Regions from separate parts of the Erwinia persicina genome, predicted to be linked through region 2. Evidence: predicted binding sites of a transcription regulator. Region 2 holds the regulator's gene; the other holds the start of a gene.
What was found. Region 2 encodes CRP, which controls carbon source genes, mostly activating them, when cyclic AMP is high. Its sites were predicted from a motif close to ATGTGANNNNNNTCACAT; they were not measured.

Region 1: pth (aminoacyl-tRNA hydrolase) is a predicted target of CRP. The motif match lies at 5,807-5,824, and genes of this name have one in related genera.

What each region holds. Positions count from the first base shown of each region.
Region 1 covers NZ_CP082141.1:2,747,167-2,763,194, forward strand. The annotation lists gene ispE (4-(cytidine 5'-diphospho)-2-C-methyl-D-erythritol kinase) at 1-392, shown strand, start outside; gene prs (ribose-phosphate diphosphokinase) at 531-1,478, shown strand; gene K6L24_RS12455 (LysR family transcriptional regulator) at 1,572-2,462, opposite strand; gene K6L24_RS12460 (MFS transporter) at 2,573-4,039, shown strand; gene K6L24_RS12465 (GGDEF domain-containing protein) at 4,129-5,445, shown strand; gene ychH (stress-induced protein YchH) at 5,348-5,632, opposite strand; gene pth (aminoacyl-tRNA hydrolase) at 5,904-6,491, shown strand; gene K6L24_RS12480 (EAL domain-containing protein) at 6,536-7,207, opposite strand; gene K6L24_RS12485 (SulP family inorganic anion transporter) at 7,345-8,826, opposite strand; gene ychF (redox-regulated ATPase YchF) at 9,181-10,272, shown strand; gene K6L24_RS12495 (MBL fold metallo-hydrolase) at 10,443-11,288, opposite strand; gene K6L24_RS12500 (LysR substrate-binding domain-containing protein) at 11,429-12,319, shown strand; gene K6L24_RS12505 (TetR/AcrR family transcriptional regulator) at 12,568-13,206, opposite strand; gene K6L24_RS12510 (hypothetical protein) at 13,497-13,808, shown strand; gene K6L24_RS12515 (hypothetical protein) at 14,037-14,663, shown strand; gene K6L24_RS12520 (FdhF/YdeP family oxidoreductase) at 14,712-16,028, opposite strand, start outside.
Region 2 covers NZ_CP082141.1:356,795-372,822, reverse strand. The annotation lists gene K6L24_RS01610 (nicotinate phosphoribosyltransferase) at 1-430, opposite strand, end outside; gene prs (ribose-phosphate diphosphokinase) at 420-1,295, opposite strand; gene K6L24_RS01600 (NUDIX hydrolase) at 1,507-2,232, shown strand; gene tauD (taurine dioxygenase) at 2,315-3,154, opposite strand; gene tauC (taurine ABC transporter permease TauC) at 3,151-3,978, opposite strand; gene tauB (taurine ABC transporter ATP-binding subunit) at 3,975-4,742, opposite strand; gene tauA (taurine ABC transporter substrate-binding protein) at 4,757-5,734, opposite strand; gene K6L24_RS01575 (LysE family translocator) at 6,063-6,665, opposite strand; gene K6L24_RS01570 (hydrolase) at 6,726-7,742, shown strand; gene K6L24_RS01565 (YheU family protein) at 7,742-7,969, shown strand; gene K6L24_RS01560 (phosphoribulokinase) at 8,035-8,904, shown strand; gene K6L24_RS01555 (amidohydrolase) at 8,921-10,099, opposite strand; gene K6L24_RS01550 (OsmC family protein) at 10,347-10,754, opposite strand; gene crp (cAMP-activated global transcriptional regulator CRP) at 11,122-11,754, shown strand; gene K6L24_RS01540 (YccS/YhfK family putative transporter) at 11,812-13,893, shown strand; gene argD (bifunctional acetylornithine/succinyldiaminopimelate transaminase) at 13,970-15,184, opposite strand; gene K6L24_RS01530 (aminodeoxychorismate synthase component II) at 15,271-15,849, opposite strand; gene ppiA (peptidylprolyl isomerase A) at 15,910-16,028, opposite strand, start outside.

The DNA.
Region 1 (16,028 bases), 2.3 Mb from region 2:
AACAGCTCACACCCGTTTCCCCGGCGGAAAAGTGGTATCTGGTGATGCACCCCGGGGTCAGCGTGGCAACCCCGCTGGTGTTTAACGATCCTGACCTGACCAGAAATACGCCGAAACGCGAAATCAGCGCGTTATTAACCACCAATTTCCGCAATGATTGTGAAGCAGTAGTAAGAAATCGTTTTCGCGAGGTTGAACAGCTTGTTTCCTGGCTGCTAGAATACGCGCCGTCGCGCCTGACTGGAACGGGTGCTTGCGTGTTTGCTGAATTCGACACCGAGTATGCCGCACGCCAGGTGCTTGAGCTGGCCCCGAAAAATCTGCAGGGGTTTGTTGCGCGAGGTGTTAATATCTCGCCGCTGCACCGCAGACTTACAGGGCAATTGAGCTGATGTGACAGCGTCACTCCTGTTCCGGACGCTGCACAGCTGCTCTATATGACACACACCCGTATGAAACCGTAAGCGGTATTCCGCCCAGTGCCGCTAACGATATTTCATTCTCTGGACGCAAAGCCTGAGGTTCCTCTCGTGCCTGATATGAAGCTTTTTGCTGGTAACGCCACCCCCGAACTAGCACAACGTATTGCCAACCGCCTTTACACCAGCCTGGGCGACGCCGCCGTCGGTCGTTTCAGCGATGGTGAAGTGAGCGTACAAATTAACGAAAATGTACGCGGTGGTGATATTTTCATCATCCAGTCCACCTGTGCCCCCACCAATGACAACCTGATGGAACTGGTTGTGATGGTTGACGCCCTGCGCCGTGCCTCTGCGGGTCGTATTACTGCCGTTATCCCTTACTTTGGCTATGCACGTCAGGACCGCCGCGTGCGCTCTGCGCGTGTCCCCATTACGGCTAAGGTCGTTGCTGACTTCCTTTCCAGCGTGGGTGTTGACCGTGTTCTGACTGTGGATCTTCACGCGGAACAGATTCAGGGCTTCTTTGACGTCCCGGTTGATAACGTATTTGGTAGCCCGATCCTGCTCGAAGATATGCTGCAGATTGGCCTGGTGAACCCGATCGTGGTTTCCCCGGACATCGGCGGCGTGGTACGTGCACGTGCTATCGCTAAACTACTGAACGACACCGATATGGCGATTATCGATAAGCGCCGTCCGCGTGCCAACATATCTCAGGTGATGCATATCATCGGTGATGTTGCTGGCCGTGACTGTGTGCTGGTAGACGATATGATTGATACCGGTGGTACCCTGTGCAAAGCAGCGGAAGCGCTGAAAGAGCGCGGTGCGAAACGCGTATTTGCCTATGCGACTCACCCTATCTTCTCGGGCAACGCGGTTGAAAACCTGCGCAACTCGGTGATTGATGAAGTCGTGGTCTGCGATACCATCCCGCTGCCGGAAGAGATTAAAGCCCTGCCAAACGTGCGTACCCTGACCCTGTCAGGCATGCTGGCTGAAGCGATCCGTCGTATCAGCAACGAAGAATCGATTTCTGCGATGTTTGAGCACTAATCCCGGCCTGACCTGGCGGGTTGACCTTTAGTTTCGGTCGGCACGTAAGGTCAACCCGCCTAAAAGAGGACAGGTCACACCTGTCCCCTTTTTTTATTTGCTTAAAGCGATATGCTCTGCCAGGTAATCAATCAGTACCCGCAGCTTAGGTAACAGGTGCCGGTTTCCTGGCCACAGCAGCGAAAACTGCCCGCCCGCACCAATGTGATCCTCCAGCACGCTGCACAACTCACCGCATCGCAGCGCGTCCGCCACGGCAAAGTCCGGCACATAAATCAGCCCCAGACCGCGACGGGCAGCAGAAATTTGCGCTTCCAGGTTATTGAAAACCAGCGGTCCGGCGGGCGTTTGCACATGCCCTTCCCCCCCGTCAAACTGCCACGGCTGGATCTGACCATTGCCGGCAAAACGATAAAGCAGACAGGTGTGTTGTGCGAGGTCGGCAGGAACACGCGGGATGCCATAATCACGGAAATAGCGGTCAGACCCGACGACACGAAAACGAAAGCCGCCCATCCTGCGTGCCTTTAGCCGGGAATCAGCAAAGTCCCCGCTGCGCAGCACCGCGTCGTAGCCCTCTCCGATCACATCGACCAGACGGTCGTTAAAATCGAGATCCAGTTCAATTTCGGGATACTGCCGGGTAAAACCGGGCAACAGAGGCAGCAACAGGTGATAACCAATCGCCGGGAAACTCAGACGCAGGCGGCCACGGGGTACGGCCATCAACGTCGACAGCTCCTGTTCCGCTTCCTCCAGTTCCGCGACGATGCGCTGGCTGCGCTCATAGAACATCTGCCCTTCCTCGGTCAGGCTCAGACTGCGCGTGCTGCGATTAAACAGGCTGACGCCGAGACTGCCCTCCAGTCGGGCGATACTCTTACCAATTGCCGACGCCGACACGCCGAGCCGTTCAGCAGCCGCCACAAAACTGCCCAGCTGCGCGGCTTTCACAAATGCATTAAGACCGCTCAGACTCTCCACGCTACTCATTCGATACTTTTTGTCCTTTATCTGTGGCCATCTGGCCTGTTTATCGACGGATAACGCCAATCTATCCTGCTTCTCTGTCTGAATAAAGCGGAGTATGACCGATGAGTATCCTGACACTGTCGTCACCACGTGGCCGCCTGAGTCTGCTGGCCGTATGCAGCGCCGCGATGATGCTGCCCCTGAGCTTTTCCGCCGGCGTCATTGCCACGCCGGCCATCGCCCTGCAGCCGGGGGCATCGCCTCTGGTTCTCAGTTGGATCACCAATGCCTTTCTGCTCAGTTTCGGCAGCCTGCTGATGGCGGCAGGAACCCTGGCCGATCGCTACGGCCGTAAGCGCCTGTTTATCAGCGGAGTCAGCTTATTTACGCTGCTGTCGCTAATCACAGGCTGGGTGCCCTCCGTTGTCTGGCTGGATGGGGTGAGAGCGCTGCAGGGGGCCGCCGCCGCCGCGGCACTGGCCGGGGGTGGCGCGGCGCTGGCCAGTGCGTTTGACGGGAGTGAAAGGGCGCGGGCCTTCAGCCTGCTGGGCACCAGCTTCGGCATCGGTCTGGCGGCCGGGCCGGTGATTGCCGGTGGGCTGATGGCACTGGCAGGCTGGCGCAGCGTCTTTCTCTGCTGCGCGCTGTTTGGCGTGCTGGCCCTTGTCACTGGCATACGTGCCCTGCCTGAGTCACGGAATCCTCATGCGCACGCGCTTGACTGGCCCGGTATCGTCACCTTCAGCGCCATGCTGACGCTGTTCACGTGGGGAATGCTTCAGCTGGCTGATGGCAGTAGCGATTATCTGGCACCCGGTTTATTGCTCGCTTCCCTGGCGGCAGGCCTGCTGTTTATTCATTTTGAACGGCGCAGCGCCAGGCCGATGCTCGACCTCACGCTGTTTCGCTACGGACGCTTTGTCGGGGTTCAGCTGCTGCCGGTAGCCACCTGCTACTGTTTTGTTGTCCTGCTGGTGCTGCTGCCGCTGCGCTTTATGGGATATTACGGATTTGACGCCCTGACAACAGGCCTGCTGATGCTGCCTCTCTCCCTGCCGATGCTGGTCATGCCGTCCCTTGCCGTCACGCTGTCCCGGCGGGTTTCGCCCCGTACTCTCTGCTGTGCGGGGCTGGTACTGGCCGCTGCGGGCATTGGCCTGCTTTCTCTGGTCACCCCGCAAAGTTCGTTGCTGCTGACGCTACTGGCCATGCTGATGACCGGCATCGGCAGCGGTTTGCCCTGGGGACTGATGGATAACCTTTCGGTCAGCGTGGTCCCGCCAGAGCGCGCCGGGATGGCAACCGGCATTTTCAGTACGGTACGCGTGGCAGGTGAAGGGGTGGCGCTGGCCAGCGTCAGTATGCTCTTCAGTCAGTTGCTCCTGCATCAGTTGGCTGCCAGCGGCGGATCGCCGGACAATGTTCGCCTGCTGGCCAGTTACCATCTTACCAGCGCGCCCCTGCTGCCGCTGGCCGAGCAGGCTTTTCAGCAGTTGCTGTGGATGCTGATGGCCCTCACCCTGATATGCACTGTCGCTATCTGGCGCTGCCTGTTACCTGCCCGCCAGGCATTTTCCGGAAATGATTAATTTTTTACTGGAACGCTTCAGCCCCCCCTGTTGGTGAGTATTTATTAGTGATATTTTGCTGTCATTGCTCACCCAGGAATAATCCTAAAATGCGTCTTGATGTTTATACGCTGTTTATTTGCGAACTCTATGTACTGGCTTTCCTCAGTATTATCATGGTGTTTGCCTGGCGTGGCGCACAGTACAACCGGGTTCTGGGGTTTAATTGTTTCTCACTGCTGTTGAGTATTGTGGCGGTCGCTCTGAGCAGCCTGCGCAGCTCCGGCATGATGTTTCTCCCCATTGTGGTGGGAAATCTGCTGATCCTTTGCGCGTATGGACTCCAGCTGAATGCATTCCGGGCGCTGCGGGGAGCCCGCTTCAGCTGGTTGTGGATCCTGAGCCTGGCGACATGGGCCGGGCTGTGCCTGCTGCCCGGCTTCTATTATTCCCTGTCGTCACGCATTCTGCTGAGCTCCCTGCTGTGCATACTGTTCACCTCTGCGATGATTTATGAGCTGCAGCGTGCGCGCCTGCTGCTGCCGGTAACCTGGTGGCCCGCACAACTGCTGCTGGCTATCCACCTGAGCTTTAACGTGACGCGGGGGCTGCTCGACGGCGGCATCCCCAATCCACTGCACGGCGCGATTGGGGGCTCAACCTTTTCGGTTTATGTGATTCTGGAGTCCATCCTGGTGGTCATTGGACTGAGCTTTACGATGATGGCGATGGTCAATGAGCGCACGCAGATTATCTATCGCCAGGCCTCACTGCTTGATCCGCTGACCGGGGTATGGAACCGGCGGGCCCTGTTCGAAAAAACCAGTCAACTGGCCGGCAGCTGGCACTGCAGCCAGCAGCTGTTGTCGGTGATGCTGTTTGACCTTGACCATTTTAAAACCATCAATGACCGGTTCGGTCATTCACAGGGCGATCGGGTACTGAAGGACTTCTGCCGTCAGGTGGCCGGACAGCTGCCGCCGGGCAGTTATTTTGCCCGCCTTGGCGGTGAAGAGTTTGCCGCCGTCGTGATGTGTTCTGAGGAAGAGAGCCTGCAGGTGGCGGAGCGTATCCGACAGGGGGTCGAGCATTCCTGCCCGGAGAACGTCAGTTACAGCGTCAGCATTGGGATCGCGGGCTGTGAACCCGGGTGTGACGATATTGAGCATCTGATGGCCGCAGCCGATGAAGCGTTGTATCAGGCGAAGGCGGCAGGAAGAAATCAGGTTAAGATCTTTGACAACGCATTTTCCGGGCTGGAAAAGCGGGCACGGGTGGGACAGGAAGGCAGGCCTGACCCCGGTTTGCCGGCGTCAGGCACAGGAAATATCAGCGATGAGGCTGATGACCGGAACCCTGACGACAACGCTTGTCTCCGCAGTGACGCACCCAGTAATAACGATCGGCAATTTTTTCCCGGCCGCTGATTCTGGCCCCGACCAGCCACAGCAGCGCGCCAATAAAGATGCTAAAGATGGCACCATGGACCATAAACTGCGGCAAGTTGAGCTGTGGCATCTGATTCAGTACCGAGTAGCCTACTCCACCTATCATCACCACCAGACCTAATACCATCAGGGCATTACCCATCATGTGTGAATGTTTACGTTTCATTGCGCACCTCCAGTCAGTATTGAAAGGCAACTCCGTTGCCAGATGCAGATAGTCTAGGCAATCTTCAGTATCTCTGATGAGTGGATGATCACATTTATAGCTAAAACTTTGACAAAACTTTACGTCTAACCGGCTGTTTTTATATAGAAAACGTATTATCACCTGGCTGTATTATTGTGATTTTTATCACAACGGTGGCAGATCTTTGAGTTATCGCTGCCGCTTCAGTAAACTAGCCGTTTTCACCCCGCACGCTTCAGGAAACCCACTCGTGAGCAGCATCAAACTGATCGTTGGCCTTGCCAACCCCGGCGCTGAATACGCCGCTACACGCCATAACGCCGGTGCCTGGTATGTTGACCTGCTGGCTGAACGTCATCATCAGTCATTAAAAGAAGAGAGCAAATTTTACGGCTATACCGCACGCTTAAACATTGGCGGTGAGGATGTGCGCCTTCTGGTACCGACCACCTTTATGAACCTGAGCGGTAAAGCCGTGGCGGCGATGGCGACCTTTTATCGCATTGCGCCCGAGGAGATCCTCGTGGCTCATGACGAACTGGACCTTAACCCTGGCGTGGCAAAATTCAAGCAGGGCGGTGGGCATGGCGGCCATAACGGGCTAAAAGATATTATCAGTAAGCTGGGTAACAGCCTGGATTTCCATCGCCTGCGCATTGGCATTGGCCATCCTGGCGACCGAAATAAAGTGGTGGGTTTTGTGCTGGGGAAACCCCAGGCAGCAGAACAGACGCTGATTGATAACGCGATTGACGAAGCGGCACGCTGTACCGAAGTGTGGCTGAAAGAAGATCGCCTGAAGGCGATGAACCGCCTGCACAGTTTTAAAGCGGTCTGACGGTATCCGGCCAGGCCTGTTGTCGCTGCGGGCTCTGCCCGCGGTTAGCGGTTTTCACAGCGGCGGTGGTCCTGGTGTTCCAGACCCGCCAGCGTCAGTGAGGGGCTGAAATAGCCCTCAACTCCCCAGACTTTGCTTTTACGCAGCAACGCCAGCTGACTGTCCCCCGCAGCGCCACCGACAATGACCCGGTTAGTGTATTCCCGGATATGATTAATCAGCACGGTGAAGAACGGCTTATTGACGTTTTCCAGATAGAACTGGCGATCGAGCTTCACGGCTTCGAACATATTGGACTGCAGCGCGTTCAGATTCGCATCCCCCGCCCCCAGATCGTCCAGCCACAAAATATTTAACTGTTCAATCAGGGTACGCAGCAAAGGATTATTCATTCCATCGTGCAGATTAGGAAAGTCTTCCGACAGCTTCAGCCGCACAAAAGGAAGCTGGCTGAGGATCTGCTGAATAAACGATGACTCTGATACCGCGCGCGCCAGCTGAAAATCAATGGCGACACTGCACATCAGACCCTGCTGGCGAAAATAATCACCCTGCTCTTCGACGATCAGCAGCTGATTCAGCAGCCGATCCTGGGGAGTCAGTGACGTTACCGGTGGCCCGCTATGAGCACCCGGCTGTGGCCGATAGCTGAGATCAATGGCGATTAGCTCGCCACTGAGCGTATGGACTGGAATACAAAGGAAATCGTTTTTCATGCTGCCGGGCCAGTTAACGGGCATCCTGCCAGTGAATAAAATCGCCGTACAGATAAACTATAGAAGTTAACTCTGCCTTCGCCGTCGTAAAACGACGATTTTTATGTTATCGGCAGGCCCGGCCGTTGCTTTATGGTTCAGGCATCGTTGCTGGCAACTTTATAATCAGGGTCGTCAAGTTCATGGCTGCAGAACGGTCCGGCCTGCTGTAACAGGCTGATGCAATCTTCACTCAGGTGGCGCAGACGCAGGGTTTTACCCGCTTCGAGATAGCGCAACGTCAGCTTATCGATGGCTTCGACGCCGCTGGAATCCATCACCCGGGTGCGGGCAAAATCAATCACCACGCTATCCGGGTCCAGCTCCGGGTGGAACAGCTCCTGGAAACTGGCGGTGGAACCAAAGAACAGCGGCCCTTCCAGCTGATAAGTCTTCTGCCCTTCCTGCTCTGACTGCGCCAGAATGGTAATGCGGGCATGTTGCCATGCGAACACCAGCGCCGAGATAATCACCCCGCAGATCACCGCCATCGCCAGATCGGTAAAGATGGTCACCAGCGTCACCGCCACCATGATCACCGCATCGGCTTTTGGCATACGCTTCAGGCGGCGCAGGGAGCTCCACTCAAAGGTATTAATGCACACCACAAACATGATCCCGGCCAGCGCAGCCACCGGCAGCAGTGCGATGTAGTCCGACAGGCTGATCACAAACAGGATCAGCAGCAGCGCGCCGACCAGATTAGAGATACGCCCGCGTCCTCCTGAGGTGAAATTGATAATGGACTGACCGATCATCGCACACCCTGCAAAGCTGCCGAAGAATCCGCAAATCGTGTTGCCGATGCCCTGCGCCACACACTCCTGGTTTCCTGAGCCTTTTTTACTGCCCATTTCATCGAGTACTGCGAGGGTCAGCAGCGATTCAATCAGCCCCACCAGCGCGATCACCACCGCGTAAGGCAGCACAATCTTCAGGGTTTCCCACGTCAGGGGGGCCGTGGGCAGGTGGAACTGCGGCAGCGTCCCGGCGATATCGGCCAGGTCACCCACGCGCTTGGTGTCCAGCCCCAGGCCAATTGCCAGCGCACTGACGGCAATTAACGCGGCCAGCGACCCCGGAATGGCTTTTGTCAGCTTAGGGAACCACCAGACTATCAGCATCGCCAGAGCCACCAGCGCATACATTACCGGCCCCTGCCCCTTAATCATCGGGAACTGCGCCAGCATGATGACTATCGCCAGGCCGTTAACAAAACCGTAGATCGCCGGTTGTGGCACCAGACGGATAAACTTACCGAGGCGCAGTACGCCGATGGACAGCTGGATCAGTCCGGCAAGAATGGTCGCCAGCAGCACGTACTCATAGCCATGCTGGGTTATCAGACTGATCAGCACCACGATGATCGACCCGGCCGCCCCGGAAATCATGCCGGGTTTACCGCCGAAGAAGGCCGTCACCAGCCCGAGGATAAAGGCGGTATGTAAACCGATGGTCGGCGACAGCCCGGCCAGCAGAGAGAAGGCGGTCGCTTCCGGGATCAGCGCGACAGACACCACGGCACCGGCCAGCACGTCATTTTTAACGTGACTCGCCCTGAAGTTGCTCAGGTTAAACATGGTCATTCCATAATTTTTTCATGTGATCGACTTTCTGCGCCACAGAGTACGGGCACAGCTGGCTCGTCAGAGTGACGAGTGGCGGCAACAGGCGTTGCGCTGGAGGGAAGGGCTTAAGGTGGCGTAAGCAGGAAGCGATGCATCTGCAGGGTTCTCCGGTTTCTGTAAAGACACGTCAGTATGGGAAAATGTGAGCACGATCTCAAGGAATAACTTCACCCCCCTTCCGGAAATCAACCGCCGCCAGGCTAAAATTACGTGTATAATGCGCGGAAACTTTTTAGACAACCGTCTGTAACACTATCAGGGCACGTAATAGTGCGTTGATTATCAAGAAATTAAGGTGATTCAAACATGGGATTCAAATGCGGTATTGTGGGCCTGCCAAACGTCGGGAAATCCACCCTGTTCAATGCGTTAACCAAAGCGGGCATCGAAGCAGCTAACTTCCCGTTCTGTACCATTGAGCCGAATACTGGCGTGGTGCCCATGCCTGACTCCCGTCTCGATCAGCTGGCGGAGATTGTCAAACCGCAGCGCATTCTGCCCACCACCATGGAATTCGTCGATATCGCCGGCCTGGTGAAAGGCGCGTCTAAAGGCGAAGGCCTGGGTAACCAGTTCCTGACCAACATCCGTGAAACCGAAGCCATTGGCCACGTGGTGCGCTGCTTCGAGAACGATAATATTATCCATGTGAATAATAAAGTCGACCCGGCTGATGATATTGACACCATTAATACCGAACTGGCGCTGTCTGACCTGGACACCTGTGAACGTGCCCTGCAGCGCGTGCAGAAGAAAGCCAAAGGCGGCGACAAAGATGCGAAAGCGGAACAGGTTGCCCTGGAGAAGTGTCTGCCGCACCTGGAAAAAGCCGGGATGCTGCGTGCGCTGGATCTGAGCGATGATGATAAAGCCGCCATCCGCTACCTGAGCTTCCTGACCCTGAAACCTACCATGTATATCGCTAACGTGAACGAGGACGGTTTTGAAAATAACCCGTACCTGGACATCGTGCGTGCGATTGCCGAGAAAGAAGGCTCATTGGTGGTGCCGGTCTGCGCAGCGGTGGAGTCTGATATTGCCGAGCTGGAAGATGGCGACCGCGAAGAGTTTATGGCGGAACTGGGCATTGAAGAGCCGGGTCTGAACCGCGTGATCCGCGCCGGTTACGCCCTGCTGAACCTGCAGACTTACTTCACCGCAGGCGTGAAAGAAGTCCGTGCATGGACGATCCCGGTCGGCGCTACCGCCCCGCAGGCCGCCGGTAAAATCCACACCGACTTCGAAAAAGGCTTTATCCGTGCTCAGACCATCGCCTTTGATGACTTCATCACCTACAAGGGTGAACAGGGTGCGAAAGAGGCCGGTAAAATGCGTTCAGAAGGGAAAGACTACGTGGTCAAAGATGGCGACGTGATGAACTTCCTGTTTAACGTCTGACCCGTTCTTCTGACTGATGGGGCGAGAAAACCCCCTCTTCAAGGCAGACTGCGACAATCAAACCCACGCCACGGCGTGGGTTTTTCATTTTATGTCGCACAGCCGCAGCGAATGACGGGTTATGGCCCCGGCGACTCCTCTCTCCCCTTGCCAGTGTCAGACGCGGATCCTTATTCCTTTTCCGACCAGACAATGCGGTACCCCTCACCCGCCTGACGCACCCGGGCAAATCCCGAACGACCTAAGTGCATTCCTGCGATGAGGAGATTTTCTCTTACCGCTTGTGCCAGGATTTTTTTCCGCGTTTCTCTGGCCTGAACGGGGTCACAGTCAAAGACAATTGAAACCTCAGGACGGGCTGTCTGAATATGGGGATAATGGACAATATCACCCCAGATCAACAGGCATTTACCCTTTGAATCGATGCGAAATCCCGTATGGCCGGGCGTATGACCCGGCAACCACACCGGGAGAATGCCCTCAGTCACCTCGCCTTTGCCAGTCAGTTGCAGCTTACGGGCATACGCGTCTACTGTCCGGCGGACGAGAGTAAAATTGCGCTGTCCGCGCTCATTCGCCCTTTTTCGTTGTTCATCATCCTGCCAGTATGCCGCCTCAAGAGGATGAAGATAAAGGTCTGCCTGCTGAAATACCGGCTGACCTTCAGCATCCAACAGGCCACCAATATGGTCAGGATGAGCATGCGTCAGTAATACGGTATCCACATCATCCGGGCTGATAGCCGCAGCAGCCAGACTCTCTCTAAGCTGCCCGCCGATGTTATTGAGGCCTCCTGCACCCGCATCGACCAGAATGGTGCGCCCCCTGCCCTGAATAAGATACCCGTTGATATGGATATTGCCGGGTTCAGCGATCTGCGCATTGTCCTGAATCGCCGCCGCTTCTGCTGTCTCAATGCCTGACAGTAAGTCCAGGCTGGCTGACATGGTGCCATCGCTCAGGGCTGACACCAAAAAATCCCCAATCTGACGGGTGGGTAAACACGGAATGCTCATAGTGACCTCGGGATAATGATGCTTAGTGACTTTTACTCACCCTACAGACGCTGCTTACGGTGATAAATCGATATTATTTCAATAAATAGTGACATTATGTCACTGACGGCTCGTCACGCCGATTAACAGGGCATTTATCCATGCGCAGTAAAATCCCCAGCACAGCGTCACTGAAAGCCTTTGAGGCCGCAGCCAGGCACGGTCATTTTGCCCGCGCCGCAGAAGAGTTATCCCTGACGGAAGGTGCCATCAGCCGACAGATTGCCCGCCTGGAGTCTCTGCTCGGTTGCAGGCTGTTTGACCGGACGGGCGCCCGGGTAAAGCTGAATCCCGTGGGGGCTCGCTATGCCCATCACGTGCGGCAGATCCTTGAACGACTCGAACGGGATACCCAGTACGTAATGGGAATGCCCGAAGGCAGCAGAATGCTGGAAATTGCCGTTCTGCCGACGTTTTGCAGCCGCTGGCTTATCCCCCGCCTCACTGGCTTTCACGCGTTATACCCGGACATCATGCTGAATATCGCGGCAAGAACCGATCCCTTCATTCTCACCGGGAGTGGCTTTGACGCAGCGATACATTTTGAGCATCCCGCCTGGGCAGGCATGCGCATGCACGTTCTGTTTGAAGAAAAACTGGTGCCGGTGTGCCGCCCCGAGCTGTTAACAGACAGCAATATTTTCAGTCAGTTAAATGCACTGCCCCGCATTCACCGGCGGCAGAATCCGGAAGCGTGGCCCCGTTATGCCGGGCAAAGCGGCATTGCTATTGATAATCCGGCGCAGGGTGTCCGGTATGATCTGCATGACATGGCTATCGCTGCCGCCTTAGCGGGACAGGGGGTGGCGATGGTTCCTCGCATATACGTTGAACAGGAGCTGAAGCGCGGGACCCTCGTTGCGCCCTGGCCGCCATCAGAACATCTGAGCAAGCGATTTTGTCTGGTAAAGACGGTTGAAACGGGGATCAATGAATCGGCCCTGCATGATTTTGAACGCTGGTTGCAGGCAGAATCATTACTTATGAGATGACCGGGTGGATAGCGTTGTAAGAGGGACAGCAGTCAGTATCATCCCGCGTCGGATATCATCACGACGCCTTCAGGTCAGGGGCCAGAAGTTTGAATAAGGCATGCATATCGTTAACTGAGAGGTCGGAAAGCGTCTTTTGAAAAACCGGCCTTTATCGACCCACCCGCACAAGGCCAGGTCGCCCTCACTTTCGAGCACAACCATGGTTTTTCTTCTTTTTCGCCGCCGGACAATTGTGCCCACTTCAATCATGTTGATGCCTTAATCGAAAGATCCGTGTCATTAACAGAGGCGTTCGAAAGCACTGATCTGACAATAAACTCGTTACACCTTCTGAGGCCGTTAATATCAGGCTGAATTTTTCCGTATACACGCATCCCTTCCAGCATCATAAAAATACTCATTGCCATGACGCTGGCATTTTCGTCCTGACGAAAGATTTTCTGTGTCTGACCTTTGCTGAGTATTTTTTCTAACTGATTAATTATGCTGTTAAATTTACAGGAAACCTTGTATCTGATCTCTTCATCACCCGGTAAAAGTTCACTGGCCGCGGCGATGGTAAAACAGCCCTTCTCTCCGTCCGGAGCAGAAGATAACAGAGCCACAAACCCAAGCATTTCACGCAGCGCAGCCTCGGGTGATAAATGAGTATCACGCGTCACGCCTCTGGAGGCACCCTCATCCATATAGTGCTGCAATGCGGCAAGATAGATAGCGCGTTTATCCGGATAGAGTTTATAAATGCTGGCACTGGCCAGGCCCGATGCGTTCATAAGATCGGACATTGACGTCCCCCGATATCCTTTCAGCCAGAAGCATTCCAGCGCAGTATTGAGAAAGTCTTCAGGATCAAATTCCCTGGGTCTGCCAACCGGTGTTTTCATCAGATTCTCCTGTGGTGAAAATCAATTGTAGATCGAACAATCTACAATTAACAGCACCAGCACTGAATCTGCTTTAATATCCAGCCTGACTGCGCTGCATTGTTGTCAACACTACACAGGCAGCTCAGTTTTTCGCTCATGCTGTCACTGCCCGCTTCAGGCTGCGCAGGATCATGAGCGGCCCCTGCAGATGTCGCGGTGCCTTAAACTTTGAAAAGCGGAGCGGGCGAGAAATCATCGCATGATGCACAATGAGATGAAGTAAGATTAACGGTTTCAGGGAGGGGATTATGGATGCAGAGCACGCGGTTGACGTAGTCTGTGCACGGCTGCTTGGGGAAAACGCCATCCCGCTAAAAATTCGCAGCAGAAAAGGCGTGTCCGCGGCGGAAGTCAGCGAGCTGTTTTTGGCTATCGATGTGCTGACTGGTCATTACCGAGGACAGGATACGATCCCGAAAAAGCTGGCACTGGCCTTTGTCGATGTCTATGTGGGATTCAGTGTTGCCGATACCTTTTATGATCAGGATGAGCTTGAGCGATATGAGGCTATCGGCATTGCGCTTCAGGATAAAGCCTGCGCGTTATTCGACGGGGCCTGAGACGGGCCGGCGGGCCTCTCTTCAGCCTGGCAACCTGCCGGACCGGGGTCGGTTTCACCGCAGGTGATCCCCCTGTCTGAGCAACCGTTGACCTTTAACGGCGCCGGGGATGGCACCCATACAGGTTCCGGTAAGGCTTATTGAAATCGGCCAGGTTGTCATGCACGATTCGGTTGCAGCAGCGCTGGGTTAAACGGTGCAGGTACAGGTTTGATACAAGGGTAAGCCATGAGAAGGGAACATCGGATTTATTTTGAAGAGGAGCTGCAAAACGAGCTCAAACATATCGGGTGTCACGCACTGGCCGTCACCGCCGTTAAGCGGGGCCTGAAATTTCGCTTTGAAAAAAAGCTGGTGGCGGAGCTGTCTTTGCAGTATCTGGTCAAGGCGCACGCCTTTGTCCTGCTCGGGCATGTCTTTGGTGGCCCGCTGTTTGACAGCCTGTCCAAAATAGAAATGCCTTATAAAAGTAACCTGGGCAGTGATGCCTGCTTTTCTTTTACCACTTCAGGACGGCAGGATAAAAAGTTCAGTCCCGATATTTACGGGGCGATCGCGGTGCCCCGCCCTGAGCAAGCCAGTGAGGTGTCTGAGCACATCCGGCGCGTCCTTGAGGAGTACTATATCCCTGTCGTTGTCGGCTGCATCCTGCCTTCAGAACGAACGATTGAGGACGTGCTGTATTCCCCGAGAGACTACTCCTATCCGGCTGCATTTATTCACTGTGCTCTCACCAGCAACCCGTCCTTATATCATGATGGTATAAGAGAGAAGTTGAGAACCAATAAGAAAATCATTAAAAATAAAGCTTTTGATTTTGCGCTTTTAGGTATTGAACCCCCGCAGAAGCGTTAATGCCGCTTACGCGGCATGAAGAGGCCCCCTGCCCGCGTCAGGATCGGTTCAGGCAGACGCGGGAGGCAATGGGGTGGCGATTTCTCGTGACCGCAGCGTGATGCGTACCGGAGCCGATTTATAAGACGGCGTACCGCTTTCCCTGTCGATGTAATCAAGAGGGATTAGCACGTTCGCTTCAGGATAGTAGGCCCCGATCGATCCTCTGGCGATGGCATAGCGGATCACCGTCATGCCTTCCAGACGCATACTGTAGCCCTTCACTGCTGACGCCAGGTCCACCACATCGCCGTGTTCAAGCCCCAGGCGGTCAAGATCATCGTCGCACATAAACAGCACATCACGACGGCCAAACACCCCGCGATAGCGATCGTCAAGGGCATAGATGGTCGTATTGTACTGGTCGTGGCTGCGCAGCGTGATGAGACGCAGCACGTTGTCACCCGGCACAGACAGGTCTTCATGCGTCCCCTGATAAACCGAAAATATCGCTTTACCGCTCGGGGTCGGCCAGATGCGATCCCGGGGCGGCAGCGGCATCTGGAAGCCGCCGGGTTCCCGTATACGCGCGTTGTAATCCTCAAAGCCGGGAATGGTTTTTTCAATCAGATCGCGGATAAGACTGTAATCGGCAGTCAGCGCATCCCATGCCACTTTCGTGCCCGGCAGCGCCGCTTTGGCCATTCCGGCGACAATGGCCGGTTCCGATCGCAGCAGCGGCGACGCTGGCTTCAGCTTGCCAGAAGACGCATGCACCATAGACATGGAGTCTTCCACGGTGACGGACTGGCGGGTGCCGTCCTGCTCATCAAGTTCGGTGCGCCCGAGGCAAGGCAGCAGCAACGTTTCTTTCCCGGTCAGAAGGTGCGTGCGGTTCAGCTTGGTGCCGATGTGCACGCTGAGTTCAAGCTCCCGCATCGCCGGGAAGCTCACCCCGGAATCGGGCAGCGCCACGGCAAAATTGCCGCCGAGGCAAATCAGCGCTTTAGACCGCCGATCCACGATGGCCTTCATTGCCTGCACCGCATCGTGACCGTGGTGCGACGGGGGAGTAAATCCGAACACCTTCTCAAGCTTACTGAGAAAATCAGCAGAGGGCTTCTCCGTGATCCCCACCGTGCGGTTACCCTGCACGTTGGAGTGACCGCGCAGCGGACAGACCCCGGCGCCGGGCTTGCCCATGTTGCCGCGTAACAGCAGCAGATTAACCAGCAGACGCACGTTGTCGGTGCCACGGTTATGCTGAGTGATGCCCATTCCGTAGGTCAGGATGGTGGCATTCGACTTCACGTAAGCCTGGGCCACCTGACTGAGTTCCGCCTGCGTCAGGCCCGACTCAAGCTCCACCGAAGCCCAGGACGTGGC
Region 2 (16,028 bases):
GATAATTGACCAGCCAGAAGAACTCATCCACGGTATTGGTGATGGTCAGCACCGGGATCTTCATCGGCACCTTACTGCCTTCATCCAGGCTTTTAATCGCCAGCGGCAGGTAGCCAAGACGATGAAGGGCACGGATGTGTTCAACGCTGACGCTATCTTTCCCGAGGTAACTGTCCATCAGTTGCTGATACTCCCCGACCACCTGCTCTTCCGGCTGGGCAAAGAATTTGTCATTAAACAGGTCGACCATAAACCACTGTAAGAACCCCTGCAGGCCGAAGAACACCAGCGAATCATCCGGCAGCGGCGACTGAAAATAGCGATTTCCACGCGGTGTGAAGTTGGAGTAGACCCGGTTCGTCCCCTGAGGATACTGCTCACGGTGCGAAGTTTTGTAACCGTCGATAGCCAGAATCGGATTAATTTGCATGTGTTGCTCCTTCACTGCGGTAAATGGTTTCAATATCAATCAGCTCAACACGCGCCGAAGTCTGGCCGGTTCCGGCCAGCGAGGTGGTGGTCCAGATGCGGTCAATACCCTGACTCAGCAGGTGATCGACACCTTTGCTGAACAGTCCGTGCGTGACGTACAGGCTAACAGAACGTGCGCCAGCCGCCCGTAACACTGTGGCCGATCCGATAAAAGTGCCTCCGGCATCACACAGGTCGTCGGCAATCAGGACATCCCTTCCCGTCACGTCGCCTTTCAGCAGTTCAAAACCGCTCAGTGCGCCGCTGGCAATATCGCGATGTTTACCGAGAATGCCGTACTCTCTGGCACTGACCTGCTGTGCCAGAGAATGAATTTTTTTCAGTGCTCCGGCGTCCGGGGCAATCAGCATCATGCCCTGCTCTAGGGCTGAGCGCAGGCTGCGGCTGTGCACCAGGCAACGATGCTGGGGAATAGCGACCAGACGGTCAACCACCCCGGCGGCCACATCGCTGTGGGGATCCAGCACCACTACACGGTCAAAGCGCAGCTGATTAAGAAAACCGGCAAAGACCTTGAGGGCAAAGCTGTCCCCGTCACGCATGGTACGATCCTGGCGGGCATATGGCAGCCACGGCAGCTCCAGCGTGGCCTGACGCAGCAGGCAGCGCTGACGTACCGCATCCAGCACCTGCGCCACCAGCATTAAATCGTCCATCGTCTGCATACCGCTGGCACGCAGCGTCAGGATTTCAGCCCGGGGATCCAGCGGGGCAGAAACCCGTCCCCAGACCGCCCCATCAGGAAAACGCCCTGTTTCCAGCGCGACAGCCTGACCATCAAGCGTTAATTGCAGTATCATCATCACCGACCCCTTTTTCTTAATTAATGTCACAAGGACACTTATATAATTGTCCATGCGACAATAATTAACAAGCGAAAAATTACGCTGACGCGAATGAAGTTAATAACGCGTTGATTTACTGTAACATTAATTTATCCTTCGGCGTTGTTTCATTGAATCACCCCGCCAGGACTGCTATTGTGTCCGAGCGACACTTCCTGCAGGTAATACCATGTCATCAGAACACGAATATCTGGCGCACTACGACGCCTCACGCTATCCCTCCCCGATTGTCACCGTCGACAGCGTGCTGTTTACGTTATGGCAGGAGCAGCTGTGCGTGCTGCTGGTACAGCGCGCTAATCACCCGCAGCGCGGCTGGTGGGGGCTTCCCGGGGGGTTTATCGATATGCAGAAGGATGACTCCACGCGGGCAACCGCGCTACGCAAGCTGCGTGAGAAAACCACCGTCAATCCACCGTGGCTTGAACAGCTGGCGACGTTCTCCGGGCCTGAACGTGACCCGCGCGGCTGGAGTCTGACCACCGCGTGGTATGCGCTGATCGCCGCAGAGGACTGTCAGGCAGAAAGTGATGACGTCAGCGACGCGCAGTGGCAACCGCTGGCCGGACTGGCATCGCGCAGCGATATTGCTTTCGACCACCAGCAGATCATTGCTGACGCGCTGAAACGACTGCGGCAGAAAACGCTCTACTCCCTGCTGCCGGTATACTGCCTGCCCGCCGCGTTTACCCTGACCCAACTGCAGGAGGTGACGGAGACCATCCTCGACCGCCCGGTTCAGCGTAAAAGCCTGATACGCCGCTTTGAAGCCTCAGAGATGTTTGAAGAAACCGGGGAAAGCGTAGCGACCGGCGCACGCAAGGCCAAGCTTTACCGCATGAAACCCGGCGTCAATATCCATAACTTCTCGCGTAACCTGATGAGCGATCAATAAGCAGCGGTCCGGAAATGACAATACCAGCGCCAGGGGAGATCGAATGGCGGCTGCAACGCTGTCGCAGCCTGCCACAGAAAGTTTAAAAGGGTTTATCTCCGAGAATAGTGGCGCGGTGCATAATGCGGCGGGCCGGTAAATAATCCGCATTGGCATAATGCTGAGTCACGCGATTGTCCCAGATAGCCACATCACCCACCTGCCAGCGCCAGCGCACCTGGAAATCCGGTTTGGTGATGTGTGCGAACAGGAAGTTCAGCAGCGCCTCACTCTCCTTCTCTTTCAGCCCGACAATACGCGTGGTAAAGCCTTCATTCACGAACAGCGCCTTCTTGCCGCTAACAGGGTGGGTGCGGATCACCGGATGCAATACCGGTGGATTTTTCGCGACCGCCTGCAGCCAGCGCTGATGCTCCTCCTCACTCGCCCGATATTTGTACTCCTGGAACGCTTTACGGAAATCATGCTCCGCCTGTAAACCGTTCAGCAGTACTTTTAGCGGCTCAGATAATGCCTGATAAGCCGCAATACCACTGGCCCATAGCGTATCACCGCCGGTTTCCGGCAGTCGCTGTGCCGTGAGGATCGCCCCGGCGGGTGGGGTTTCAATAAAGGTGACGTCGGTATGCCAGTTATCGTTATCAGGCGGGTTATCGTCGTGAGTATCCAGCACGATGATCTCTTCCACGTCCGGCGCATGAGGATAGACCGGGTGAATATGCAGATCGCCAAAGCGTGCCGCCAGCTGACGGTGCTGCAGCGGGGTCAGCGGCTGGTTGCGCAGGAACAGAACCTGATGACGGATCAGGGCATGATACAGCTGCTCAAACTGGGCATCACTTAACGGGCGGGTCAAATCGATATCGCTGACCTGAGCACCAATATAAGGGCCAAGAGCCTGAATTTTAATACGTTCGTTCATTGTTGTACTCCATGCCAGGGGGTCAGACGGCGCTGCAGGGCGCGGAGCCCCAACTCCAGCGCAAAGGCGATCAGGGCAATCACCGCAATCCCGGCCAGCACCACATCGGTGGCCAGAAACTCCCCGGCAGACTGCACCATAAAGCCCAGCCCCCGGGTGGCGGCGATCAGTTCAGCGGCCACCAGCGTCGACCAGCCGACGCCCAGGCCAATACGAATACCCGTCAGGATCTCCGGCAGGGCGCCGGGCAGCACCACATACCACAGCACCTGCCAGCGGCTGGCGCCCAGCGAACGCGCCGCACGCAGGCGCACCTGCTGAGCACTTTTCACGCCAGCCAGGGCGGACATCGCTATCGGCGCGAAGATCGCCAGGTAGATCAGTAAAATTTTCGAGGTTTCGCCAATGCCAAACCAGATCACCATCAGCGGCAGATAGGCCAGCGGCGGCACCGGGCGGTACAGCTCAATCAGCGGGTCAAGTATCCCGCGGATCGTCTCATTGAGCCCCATCAGGATCCCGATCGGCACGCCAACCAGCGTGGCCGCCAGCAGCGCAATGACAATGCGTGTCAGGCTGGCCCCCAGATGCTGCCACAGCGTGGCATCCATAAAGCCGACCGGGCTGGCGATGGTCAGCAGCTGGTGTAAAACCTGCTGCGGCGGCGGCAGAAACAGCGGTGCAATCAGGTGTAAAGCGGTCACTGCCCACCATATCGTCAGCAGTACCAGCAGTGTGGCAACACTGAGCGTCAGCGCGCGTGACAGCGGCCAGCGCAACCGCGGGCGGCGAACCGGGCTTTTTTCATTAATCAGTGAGCTCATGCAAACACCTCGCGCTGCTGAAAGACACGACCCAGCACGTATTCACGGCGCTCAATAAAGGCCGGATCGGATTTGATCGCCCGGCAGGCTTCGCCCTCTGCGTAACGGCGGCCAAAGTCGAGTGACAGCCGTTCCACAATGCGCCCCGGCCCGGGCGACAGCAGGATCAGCTCGCTGGCGAGAAAGACCGCCTCTTCGATATCGTGAGTAATCAACAGGATCTGCTTGCCGCTGTCCCGCCATAATGTCAGCAGCAGCTCCTGCATCTGCTCCCGGGTGAACGCATCAAGCGCACCGAAAGGCTCGTCCAGCAGCAGCAGGCGCGGATTGGCGGCCAGCGCACGGGCAATCCCTACCCGCTGGCGCATCCCGCCGGACAGCTGCCAGATGAAACGCTTCTCCGCGCCCTCCAGCCCGACTTTTTTCAGCATCTGCACGGCCACCCTGCGGCGGGCATCTTTTTCGATCCCCGCCAGCTGCAGCCCAAAGGCCACGTTATCCAGTACATTGCGCCACGGCAGCAGCCCTTCATGCTGAAACACCACGCCGCGGTCTGCCCCCGGCCCGGTTACCGGCTGCCCGTCCAGCGTAATGCTGCCGCCATCTGCCGGAATAAACCCGGCAATCAGGTTCAGCAGCGTCGTCTTGCCACAGCCTGACGGCCCCAGAACCACCACCAGCTCTCCGTTGCCGATCGACAGGTTGATATCCTGTAAGGCCGGCTGTCCTGCATAGCTGGCGCGAAGATGAGAGACTGACAGCATGGCGGCGACTCCGGTTATTGGGCGAGCGGTTTGACAAAACGGTCGGTCACGTAGCTGCTGTAGTCCGTCGCGACCGACGGTACTTTGCCCTGTGCTTTGAGGAACTGTGCCGTATCCACAATCGCCTTATTCACCGGGCCGTTAAGCTGCGCGACCTGTTCTTTGGCCGTGAGGTAGGTATTGCCTTCCACCAGCCCCGGCACGTCGGCAACCGGTACGCCGCTGAAACGCGACAACTTGCTAAGGTTTTCTTCCTGTTTCAGCCACTGCTGCGGGTCAGCGAGGTAGGCTTTCTGGGCGTCCAGCGCGCTACGGGCAAAGGCGGTTACCACCTCCGGATGCTGTTGGGCGAAGTCTTTACGTACCACCCAGACATCCAGCGTGGGCGAACCCCATTTCCCTACCTGAGCGGAGTCTGTCAGCACCTTACCGTCTTTCTCCAGTTGATTGACTGCCGGAGCCCAGACGTAAGCGCCATCAATATCCCCGCGCTGCCAGGCCGCCAGAATCGCCGGGGGCTGCAAGTTAATGATCTGCACCTGCCCGGGTTTGATACCCCAGTGTTTCAGTGACGCCAGCAGGCTGTAATGCGTGGTAGAGATAAACGGCACGGCGATACGCTTCCCGATCAAATCCTTCGGGTCTTTAATCTCTTTTTTCACCACCAGCGCTTCGGAATTACCAAGCTGAGAAGCCAGCAGAAATACTTCGATCGGCAGCTGCTGACTGGCGGCAACGGCCAGCGGACTGGAGCCGATATTGCCGATTTGCACATCACCCGACGCCAGCGCACGGATCACGCTGGAACCGCTGTCAAATTTACGCCAGTCCACTTTCGCCCCGCTCGCTTTGGCAAAGGTGTCATCAGCCTGGGCCACTTTTGCTGGCTCTGCTGAGGTCTGATAAGCAACAGTCACCTCTACTGCCTGAACGCTGAGTGCTGTCAGTGACAGTGCCGCTGCCAAAATTGAAAGTGTGAATTTACCTGCCATAGCCCGCTCCAGAGATGATTGTTGTCGGTGAACACCTCCTTTGTAACCGGGCGCGAGCATCGTAATAAAGTAATTAAAAATTCTTTTTTATATCAAAATTTGCTTAGGAGAAATGGTGGATTGGTTAGCTGAAAAGTGGGTTTATCCACAGCGGGCGCAATGATAGCCAGGGATGAGGCCAGCCTGAGGTAAACCCGACGTCACTCGCCAGCGATGGCGTGTAACGAAGTCAGCAGGGTGACTTCTTTTGTCGGCCCGACGTGCTCAGACTGGCCTCAGACCTGGCGCCGGAGGTTTAACGATAAAAAGGGGTGGGGATACCCCAGGATCAGTGCCAGATCAGCAGCACGCACGCCGCCGTCAGCAGCCCCATAAACACGTTAAAAAGGGTCCAGGCTCGACGGCTGCGCAGGATGCGGCCAATCAGCGTGCCGAAACCTAACCAAATCACCCCGGACACCAGGTTGACCAGCGCCATACCGATACTGATGGCGATCACTGAGGCCCGATACGCTTCGCCCGCCAGACTGAAGCTGGCCACCGCGCCGAGCGCCATCAGCCAGGCTTTTGGGTTGATCAACTGCAATAGCCCTCCCTGCCAGAACGGCATCGGCGCGGCAGGCGCATTCTCGGTTTCCAGTTTTTCATACTCGGCGCTGCCGATCTTCCATGCCAGCCAAAGCAGATAAGCGCTGCCGGCAATTTTCAAAAACAGATGCAGCGAAGGGTAAAGCAGGATTAAACCGCCCACGCCAAAGGCCACCATCAGCAGCATCACCTGCATGCCGATCATAATGCCAATCAGCAGCATCAGTGAACGTAGAAAACCAAAATTAGCACCGGAGGCGGTGAGTAACATATTATTAGGACCTGGCGTGATGGCAGCGACCCAGAGAAAGCCTAACATTGATAAAAACAGACTCAGTTCCATAGAACGGGTGCTCCTCGCCCCCCTGAAAAATAAACAACCCGACGAAGCTAACAGCGAGCCATGGATCCTACAAGCTCTGAACACATGAATTTTAATCACCTGAACCCTGACGTTTTTCGTCCCCTGACCGGTGCCAGTAATCCCCATCTGCAAACCCTTTTGCCGCGTCTGCTGCGCCGTCGGGTGACGCTGCAACCGCACTGGCAGCGGCTGACCTTACCGGACAGTGATTTTGTCGATCTGGCGTGGAGCGAAGATCCGGCGGGTGCACGTGACAAACCGCGTGTGGTGCTGTTCCATGGCCTGGAAGGGAGTTTTCACAGCCCGTATGCACATGGGCTGCTTCAGGCATGCAAAAATCGCGGCTGGCTTGGCGTCGTGATGCATTTTCGGGGCTGCAGCGGCGTGCCTAACCGGCTGAATCGAATTTACCACTCCGGTGAGACAGAGGATGCCAGCTACTTTCTGCAATGGTTACGGGACGAATGGGGCACCGTCCCGACGGCTGGGGTGGGCATTTCACTGGGTGGCAATATGCTCGCCTGCCTGATGGGTAAACAGGGTGAGGCATGCCTGCTGGACGCTGGCGTGGTGGTTTCCGCCCCGCTGATGCTGGAACCCTGTAGTCAGCGCCTGGAACAGGGTTTTTCGCGCGTTTATCAGCGTTATCTGCTGGGTCTGCTGAAGCAAAATGCCGAACGCAAACTTATTGCCTGGCCCGGGACTCTCCCTGTCGATCTGACGCAGCTTAAGGCGCTGCGCCTGCTCCGTGATTTTGATGATGCGATCACAGCCCGCGCGCACGGTTTTGTCGATGCCACTGACTACTATCATCGTTGCAGTGCAATGCCGCTGCTGCCCGACGTGCGCAAACCGCTGCTGGTGATCCATGCGAAAGATGACCCCTTTATGACCCCGGACGTGATCCCCGATGTCGCTTTGCTGCCTCCCAGCATCGAGTATCAGCTAACGCAGCACGGCGGGCACGTGGGTTTTGTAGGCGGAACGCTGCGTAAGCCACAAATGTGGCTGGAACAGCGTATTCCGCAATGGCTAACTACCTGGCTGGACAACTGATGATTATTCCCTGGAAAGAACTGGATACCGAGACGCTTGATAACCTCATTGAATCTTTTGTGCTGCGTGAAGGCACTGACTATGGCGAACAGGAACGATCGTTAAAACAGAAAGTGGAGGATGTCCGCCGTCAGCTTAACAGCGGCGACGTGGTGCTGGTGTGGTCTGAGCTGCATGAATCCATCAACATCATGCCGCGCGGCCAGTTTCGCGATGAGCAGAGATGACTTTAGCGGGCGAAACATGTTAACAATGATCCGTCCGTCCGACCTATCGAAGGGAGTTGTTCGTCATGTCAGCCAAACATCCGGTTATCGCCGTCACCGGCTCCAGCGGGGCAGGAACCACCACCACCAGCCTGGCCTTCAGGAAGATTTTTCAGCAGCTTAATCTGCGTGCCGCCGAGGTCGAAGGGGACAGTTTTCACCGTTTCACCCGCCCGGAGATGGATATGGCGATCCGTAAGGCGCGCGATATGGGGAAACACATCAGTTATTTTGGCCCGGAGGCCAATGACTTCGGCCTGCTGGAAGAAACCTTCAGCGAATATGGCCGCAGCGGAAAAGGCCAGTCGCGCAAGTATTTGCACACCTATGATGAAGCCGTACCGTGGAACCAGGTGCCGGGTACCTTTACCCCCTGGCAGCCGCTTCCGGAGCCCACTGATGTTCTTTTTTATGAAGGGCTGCACGGTGGCGTGATGACTCCACAGCATAATGTCGCCGAGAAAGTCGACCTGCTGGTTGGCGTCGTACCAATTGTTAACCTGGAGTGGATTCAGAAGCTGGTCAGGGATACCGGCGAGCGGGGTCATTCCCGTGAGGCAGTCATGGATTCGGTCGTACGTTCCATGGAGGACTACATCAATTTCATTACCCCGCAGTTCTCACGCACCCATATCAACTTTCAGCGCGTGCCGACGGTAGATACTTCAAACCCGTTTGCCGCACGTGGCATCCCGTCACTGGACGAAAGCTTTGTGGTGATCCACTTCCAGGGGCTGGAGAACATCGACTTTCCCTATCTGCTGTCGATGATACAGGGGTCGTTTATCTCCCATATTAAAACCCTGGTGGTGCCGGGCGGTAAAATGGGGCTGGCCATGGAGCTGATTATGGGGCCGCTGGTCCGGAACCTTATCGAAGGCAAAAAGATCGGCTGACCCCCTGGGGACGGCGTTACGCTTTCATCAGCAGACGGTGAATAAAGCCGACGTGCAGGCTGACGCCGATACTCAACACATCTTCATCAAGGCGAAAATGGGGATTATGTAATCCCCAGCAGGTGCCTTTCTCCTGATCCCCCGATCCCACCCACAGGAAGCAGCCCGGTATCACCTGTTGATAGGCAGAAAAATCCTCGCAGCCAAACATCGGGGTCGTCATCACCTGCAATGCCTTCTCTCCCTGGGTGGCGATAACGGTCTCTCGCGCGATACGGCAGGCATCCGGATGATTCACGCCGGTGGTGTACCCGGGCGTCCATTTAAGCACATAGCTGGCCCCCACCCCCTGCGTCATCCCGTCCAGCAGCTGTGACATCATGCGCGGGATCGTACTGCGGTTGTGGGGGCTGAGCGTGCGTAACGTACCGCGCAGATGGGCTTTGTCAGGGATAACGTTGTAACTGTCCCCGCACTGGAAGCTGGCCACCGTCAGTACCGCGCCATCGTTCGCGTCCAGCCGGCGTGATACGATTTGCTGCAACGCCCCGACCACACTCGCGCCCAACACCAGCGGGTCCGTACTCTGCTGCGGCATCGCCGCATGCGCCCCCTTTCCCTGTAACACCAGGTCAAAATTGTCACAGGCGGCACTGAAGACGCCCTCTTTCACCGCCACCGTCCCCGTTGGCAGGGTGGGAAACACGTGTAAACCATAAATCTGTGATACTCCGTCCAGCACGCCGAGCTTTACCAGCTCACTGGCCCCCCCCGGTGGCACTTCTTCCGCATGCTGAAAGATGAATCGCACCTTCCCTGCCATCTGCGCCTGCTGCTGGCATAACACCCAGGCAGCCCCCATCAGCATCGCCGTATGCGCATCGTGCCCGCAGGCATGCATCACGCCGCGATGACGCGAGGTAAACGGCTCCTGATTCAGCTCTTCAATGGGCAGGGCATCCATATCGGCCCGCAGAGCAATGCATTCCCCGCTGTGTGGGCCTGAAAGTTCAGCCAGCACACTGTTGGGGGTGGGCCGGCTGATAGCCAGAGGACCAAACTTTTCCAGTTCAGCAGCGACATAGTCGGCCGTGCCCTGTTCATGAAAAGAGAGTTCCGGGTGGGCGTGGATATGACGCCGCCAATGCAACACTTTTGCGGTGACATCCTGAATTAACGTCTTGGTATTCATCATCACTCCGTGATTAGTTGAAACGATAGAACGACAGGCCGGAGTATTCAGACCTTCGGTCACTGCGCCGGTAAATCAGCGTGAAGGACAGTAAACAGGATGAAATATACTGCGCTCACCTCACCAGACTGTGGCGTGAAATGCGCGTGATGACGTGCTCAGCATGATGTGCCGCTGGCGAAGATGGCGGGAGGAAAAGAGTGACGCGAGGGAACTGTACGCCCCTCGCGCAGACATCAGTCACATGCTGTCAGGCGAGGTCAATGACCTCGTAGCTGTGACTCATTTTGACACCCTGCCCCAACATAATGGCCACCGAACAGTATTTCTCTGCGGAAAGGTCGACGGCGCGTGAGACGGCTTTATCACCCAGCGCTTTGCCGCTGACAATAAAATGCAGATTAATGTGCGTGAAGATTCGCGGAGCATCTTCACGGCGCTCCGACGTGAGCTTCACTTCGCAATCAGCCACGTCATGACGGCCTTTTTGTAAAATAGAAACCACATCAATGGCGCTACAGCCTCCGGCGGCCATCAGCACCATCTCCATCGGGCTGGGTGCTTTATCCCCGGAGTTACCGTCCATCAACACCTGATGACCCGATGAGGATTCTCCCAAAAATGTCAGCCCTTCAACCCATTTAACACGTGCCTGCATAACAAAATCCTCGATTTCATTCAGTTACCGCAGAGTACGCTGTGTCAATAAAAACGGCAACGCTGCCTTTTTCCAACTATGCTGAAGCGAGACAACAGAAGACAGCCTTGTAAAGCTGTGCTACAAACAAAGCTGCAATTATTTACTGGCAAGACAATGCACAGTAAAACGGGACGACAGCACGAGCCATGCTCTTAACAGAGGCCCGTATAATTCCTATGGGAACGCTTGAATATTTCAACGCCTGACAGGGACTCATCCCCTGATATCCTAAAATATTTCGCGCGGCAGGTTAGCGGTAACGCACTTCTCCCCCGCAGAATAGAGGGTATATTTAGGCACGATTACAAACAGAGGATAACAGCGAATGGTTCTCGGCAAACCGCAAACAGACCCTACACTCGAATGGTTCCTGTCACATTGCCATATTCACAAATATCCATCCAAAAGCACGCTGATACATCAGGGTGAAAAGGCGGAAACCCTCTATTACATCGTTAAAGGTTCTGTAGCGGTGTTAATCAAGGATGAAGAAGGCAAAGAGATGATCCTCTCTTACCTCAACCAGGGCGACTTTATTGGCGAACTGGGCCTCTTTGAAGAAGGTCAGGAACGCAGTGCATGGGTACGTGCGAAAACAGCCTGTGAAGTGGCTGAAATCTCTTACAAAAAATTCCGTCAGCTGATTCAGGTGAATCCTGACATTCTGATGCGTCTCTCTTCACAGATGGCGAGTCGACTGCAGGTTACGTCAGAGAAAGTGGGTAATTTAGCTTTCCTGGATGTCACCGGACGCATTGCCCAGACGTTACTGAATCTGGCCAAACAGCCCGATGCCATGACGCACCCGGACGGCATGCAAATTAAAATCACCCGTCAGGAGATCGGCCAGATTGTCGGCTGCTCCCGTGAAACCGTAGGCCGTATTCTGAAAATGCTGGAAGATCAGAACCTGATCTCGGCACATGGTAAAACCATCGTTGTATACGGCACACGTTAACCGGCTCTGAACCCACGGCGCGACGCCCTGTCGCGCCGTTTTTATTTGGTGTGGCTCATGTGGCGGAGAATTATCTATCACCCGGAAGTTAACTATGCGCTCAGACAAACGCTGGTGCTGTGTTTACCCGTGGCGATCGGCTGGATGCTGGGCAACCTGCAAAACGGACTGCTTTTCTCCTTAGTGCCCGCCTGCTGTAATAACGCCGGTCTGGATACCCCCCACAAACGCTTCTTTAAACGCCTCATCGTCGGCGGGTGTCTGTTCGCCTCCAGCAGCTTCCTGATCCAGTACGCCGGGTTAGAGGGCGTGCCGTTGCCGGTTATTCTGCTGATCATGGCCTTAGTGCTGGGCGTCACGGGTGAGATTAGCCCCCTTCATGGCCGCCTGCTGCCGGCTTCGTTAATAGCCGCCATCTTCACGCTCAGCCTGGCGGGGCGGATGCCGTTGTGGCAACCGCCGCTGTTATATATTTTGGGGACCGTCTGGTACGGGGCATTTAACTGGTTCTGGTTCTGGCTGTGGAAAGAGCAGCCGATGCGTGAAACCCTCAGCCTGCTGTATCGCGAACTGGCTGACTACTGTGAAGCTAAATACACTCTGCTGACCCGACTTACCGATCCACAGACTGCCCTGCCCCCACTGCTGGCGCGCCAGCAGAAAGCCGTCGATCTGATTAACACCTGCTATCAGCAGATGCATATGTTGTCCGCCAATCGGGACAGCCACTACCAGCGTCTGACACGTGCATTCCAGGTGGCGCTTGATCTGCAGGAACATATTGCGGTCAGCCTGCATCAGCCGGAAGAAGTGCAAAAGCTGGTGGAAAAAAGCCATGCCGAAGCGGTGATCCGCTGGAACGCACAGACCATTGCCGCCAGACTGCGGGTACTGGCCGATGATATTCTTTATCATCGTTATCCTGAGCGCTTTACAATGGATAAGCCTCTTCAGGCACTGGAAAAGATCGCTCGTCAGCACCCGGACAACCCCGTCGGCCACTTTTGTTATTACCACTTCAGCCGCATCGCACGTGTGCTGCGCACTCAGCGTCCGCTGTACCGCCGTGACCTGATGGCCGACCGCCAGCGTCGCCTTCCTCTGCTTCCGGCGCTGAAGAGCTACCTGTCGCTGAAATCCTCAGCCCTGCGCACCGCTGCACGCTATGCGGTCATGCTCACCTTTGCCAGTTCCCTGGCGCTGTTCTTCAACCTGCCGAAGCCTTACTGGATCCTGATGACGGTAATGTTTGTCAGCCTTAATGGTTACAGCGCCACCCGGGTGCGTATTCAGCACAGAGCACTGGGAACGCTGGCCGGGCTGATCATCGCTGCCGCCACGCTGGGTCTTCATGCACCAGAGTCCTGGGTGCTACTGGTCATGCTGATCATTACGCTGGTGAGCTATCTGTTTATCCGCAAATTCTATGGCTGGGCCACGGTGGGCTTCACCGTCACCGCGGTTTACTCGTTACAGTTGCTCGCTCTGAATGGCGCGCAGTTCCTGCTGCCGAGGCTGCTGGACACACTGATGGGCTGCCTGATCGCCTTTGGCGGCATGATCTGGTTATGGCCACAGTGGCAAAGTGGGTTGATGCGGCAGAATGCGCACGATGCGCTGGAGACCTATCAGGAGGCATTACAGATGCTGCTGGGAAACGAACAGGATGCCGTGAAACTGGCTTACCAGCGAATGCGGGTCAATCAGGCGCACAATGCGCTGTTTAACTCCCTGCATCAGGCGATGCAGGAGCCCGGCTTTAACTCCAGTTACCTGTCCGATATGCAGCTGTGGGTCACGCACAGCCAGTTTATTGTGGAGCACATTAACGCCATGACCATTCTGGCGCGTGAACACACCATGCTGACGCCCACGCTGGCAGAGCGCTATCTGCAGTCCTGTGAAATTGCCCTGCAGCGCTGCCAGCAGCGTCTGGAATACGACGGGCCCGATTCAGGCAGTAATGTCCTGGATGCGCCGGAGGATTTCCACCAGGGCCCGGTAACCATCATGGAGCGGCATGTTAGACGCATCCTTGGCCATCTCAGCGTGATGCATACCATCTCATCACTCACCTGGAGCCAGCGCCCACATCATGGCCGCTGGCTGTCACGCCATCTGCGTAAATCGAAGACGTGAGTGCCGCTGTTTTTTCCGCCTCATCCCCAACCTCCCCGGGCTTTATCAGCACGGGACGACCGGAAAAAAGCGTTCCCTATAACACGTTTTCGACGGCCGTCGCGAATCGGGCCATGCCTTCAACAATGTCGGTCGGTTCAATCACCAGCGACGGCGCAAAGCGCATCACATCGGTTCCGGCCACCAGCACCATCACACCCGCCTCTGCCGCGGCATTCAGCAGGTCACGTGCTTTACCTGCGTGCTGCGGTTTCAGTGCCGCGCCAATCAGCAGGCCTTTGCCACGGATATCGCTGAACAGATCGAAGCGGGCATCCAGCGACGCCAGCGCATCAACAAACAGCTGACGACGCTCTTCCACACCGTTGAGCACTGCCGGCGTATTGATGATATCCAGTGCCGCTTCAGCCACGGCACAGGCCAGCGGGTTGCCACCGTAGGTGGTGCCATGAACACCCGGCGCCATGACAGAGGCAATCTCGTTGGTCGTCAGCATCGCGCTGACCGGGAAACCGCCGCCCAGTGCTTTGGCCGTGGTCAGAATATCTGGCTGAACACCATAATGCTCATGGGCGAACAGCCTGCCGCTGCGGCCCATACCACTCTGTACTTCATCCAGCACCAGCAGCGCATGATGCTCATCACACAGCTGACGCAGACCCTGCATAAATTCCTGCGTCGCCGGCATCACGCCGCCTTCGCCCTGAATCGGCTCCACCACAATAGCGCAAGTATGATCGTCGATAACCGCTTTCACGGCAGCCAGGTCGTTAAACGGCACGTGGACGATATCAGCAGGTTTGGGCCCGAAGCCATCAGAGTATTTCGGCTGGCCGCCAACGGAAACCGTAAACAGCGTGCGGCCGTGAAAAGCATTATGGAAAGCAATAATCTTGCTTTTAAACGGACTGTGGCGTTTGGTGGCATAGTAACGCGCCAGCTTAAACGCGGCTTCGTTAGCTTCAGCACCGGAGTTCGCGAAAAAGACACGCTCGGCAAAAGTGGCCTGTATCAGCTTGCTCGCCAGGCGCAGTGCTGGCTCATTGGTGAAGACATTACTGGTATGCCACAGGGTTTCTCCCTGGCTTTTTAACGCCTCCACCAACGCCGGATGGCAGTGCCCCAGCGCCGTCACCGCAATGCCGCCGGAGAAGTCAATGTACTCTTTGCCCTGCTGATCCCACACGCGGCTGCCTTTGCCTTTCACCGGCACAAACTGTGCTGGTGCATAAACAGGCAAAATCACCTCGTCAAACGTCGCGCGTGTTACCGCCATTTTTTCCGCCGTCATTCACTACCTCGCCATTTATGCTTTTTCGCGCCATGAAAATATAGTCATAAAATATGCATAAAAAATCAAATAAAGGCAACCGATAATCAACGTTTGAGGAAATTAGCCAGCAGTTGATGTCCCTGTTCACTCAGGATGCTTTCCGGATGGAACTGTACCCCTTCCAGCGGCAGTGTGCGGTGCCTGAACCCCATGATCTCATCGGGCTGGCCGCGATCATCCATCGTCCATGCGGTGACTTCACATTCTTCAGGCAGGCTGTCAGCTTCAACAATCAGCGAGTGATAGCGGGTCACCGTCAGCGGATGATTCAGCCCGGCAAACACGCCCTCATCTCGGTGTTCAATCAGCGACGTCTTACCGTGCATCACTTTACGCGCGCGCACCACCCGCCCGCCGAGTACCTGTGCAATGGCCTGATGCCCGAGGCAAACCCCCAGAAGGGGAATGTGACCAGCGAAATGACGGATGACGTCCAGCGAGATGCCGGCGTCATCAGGAGTGCAGGGCCCGGGCGAGATCACCAGATGCTGAGGGGCCAGCGCGGCGATCTCATCAAGGGTGATCTCATCATTACGGTGAACGCATACCTCGGCCCCCAGCTCAGAAAAATACTGGTAGAGGTTCCAGGTGAAGGAGTCGTAGTTGTCGATCAGAAGCAGCATGGGAGGTCCTGATACCAGGACCGCCTGCGGGCGATCCTGACAGAGTGGCCAGTGAAAGAATTATGGCAGCACTTTCGCAGAGAGGATCACCACCGGGGTCACCGGAACATTCTGGTAAGGCCCGACATCTTTGGTCTGTACCTGGCCAATCTTATCGGCAACGTCCATGCCTTTAACGA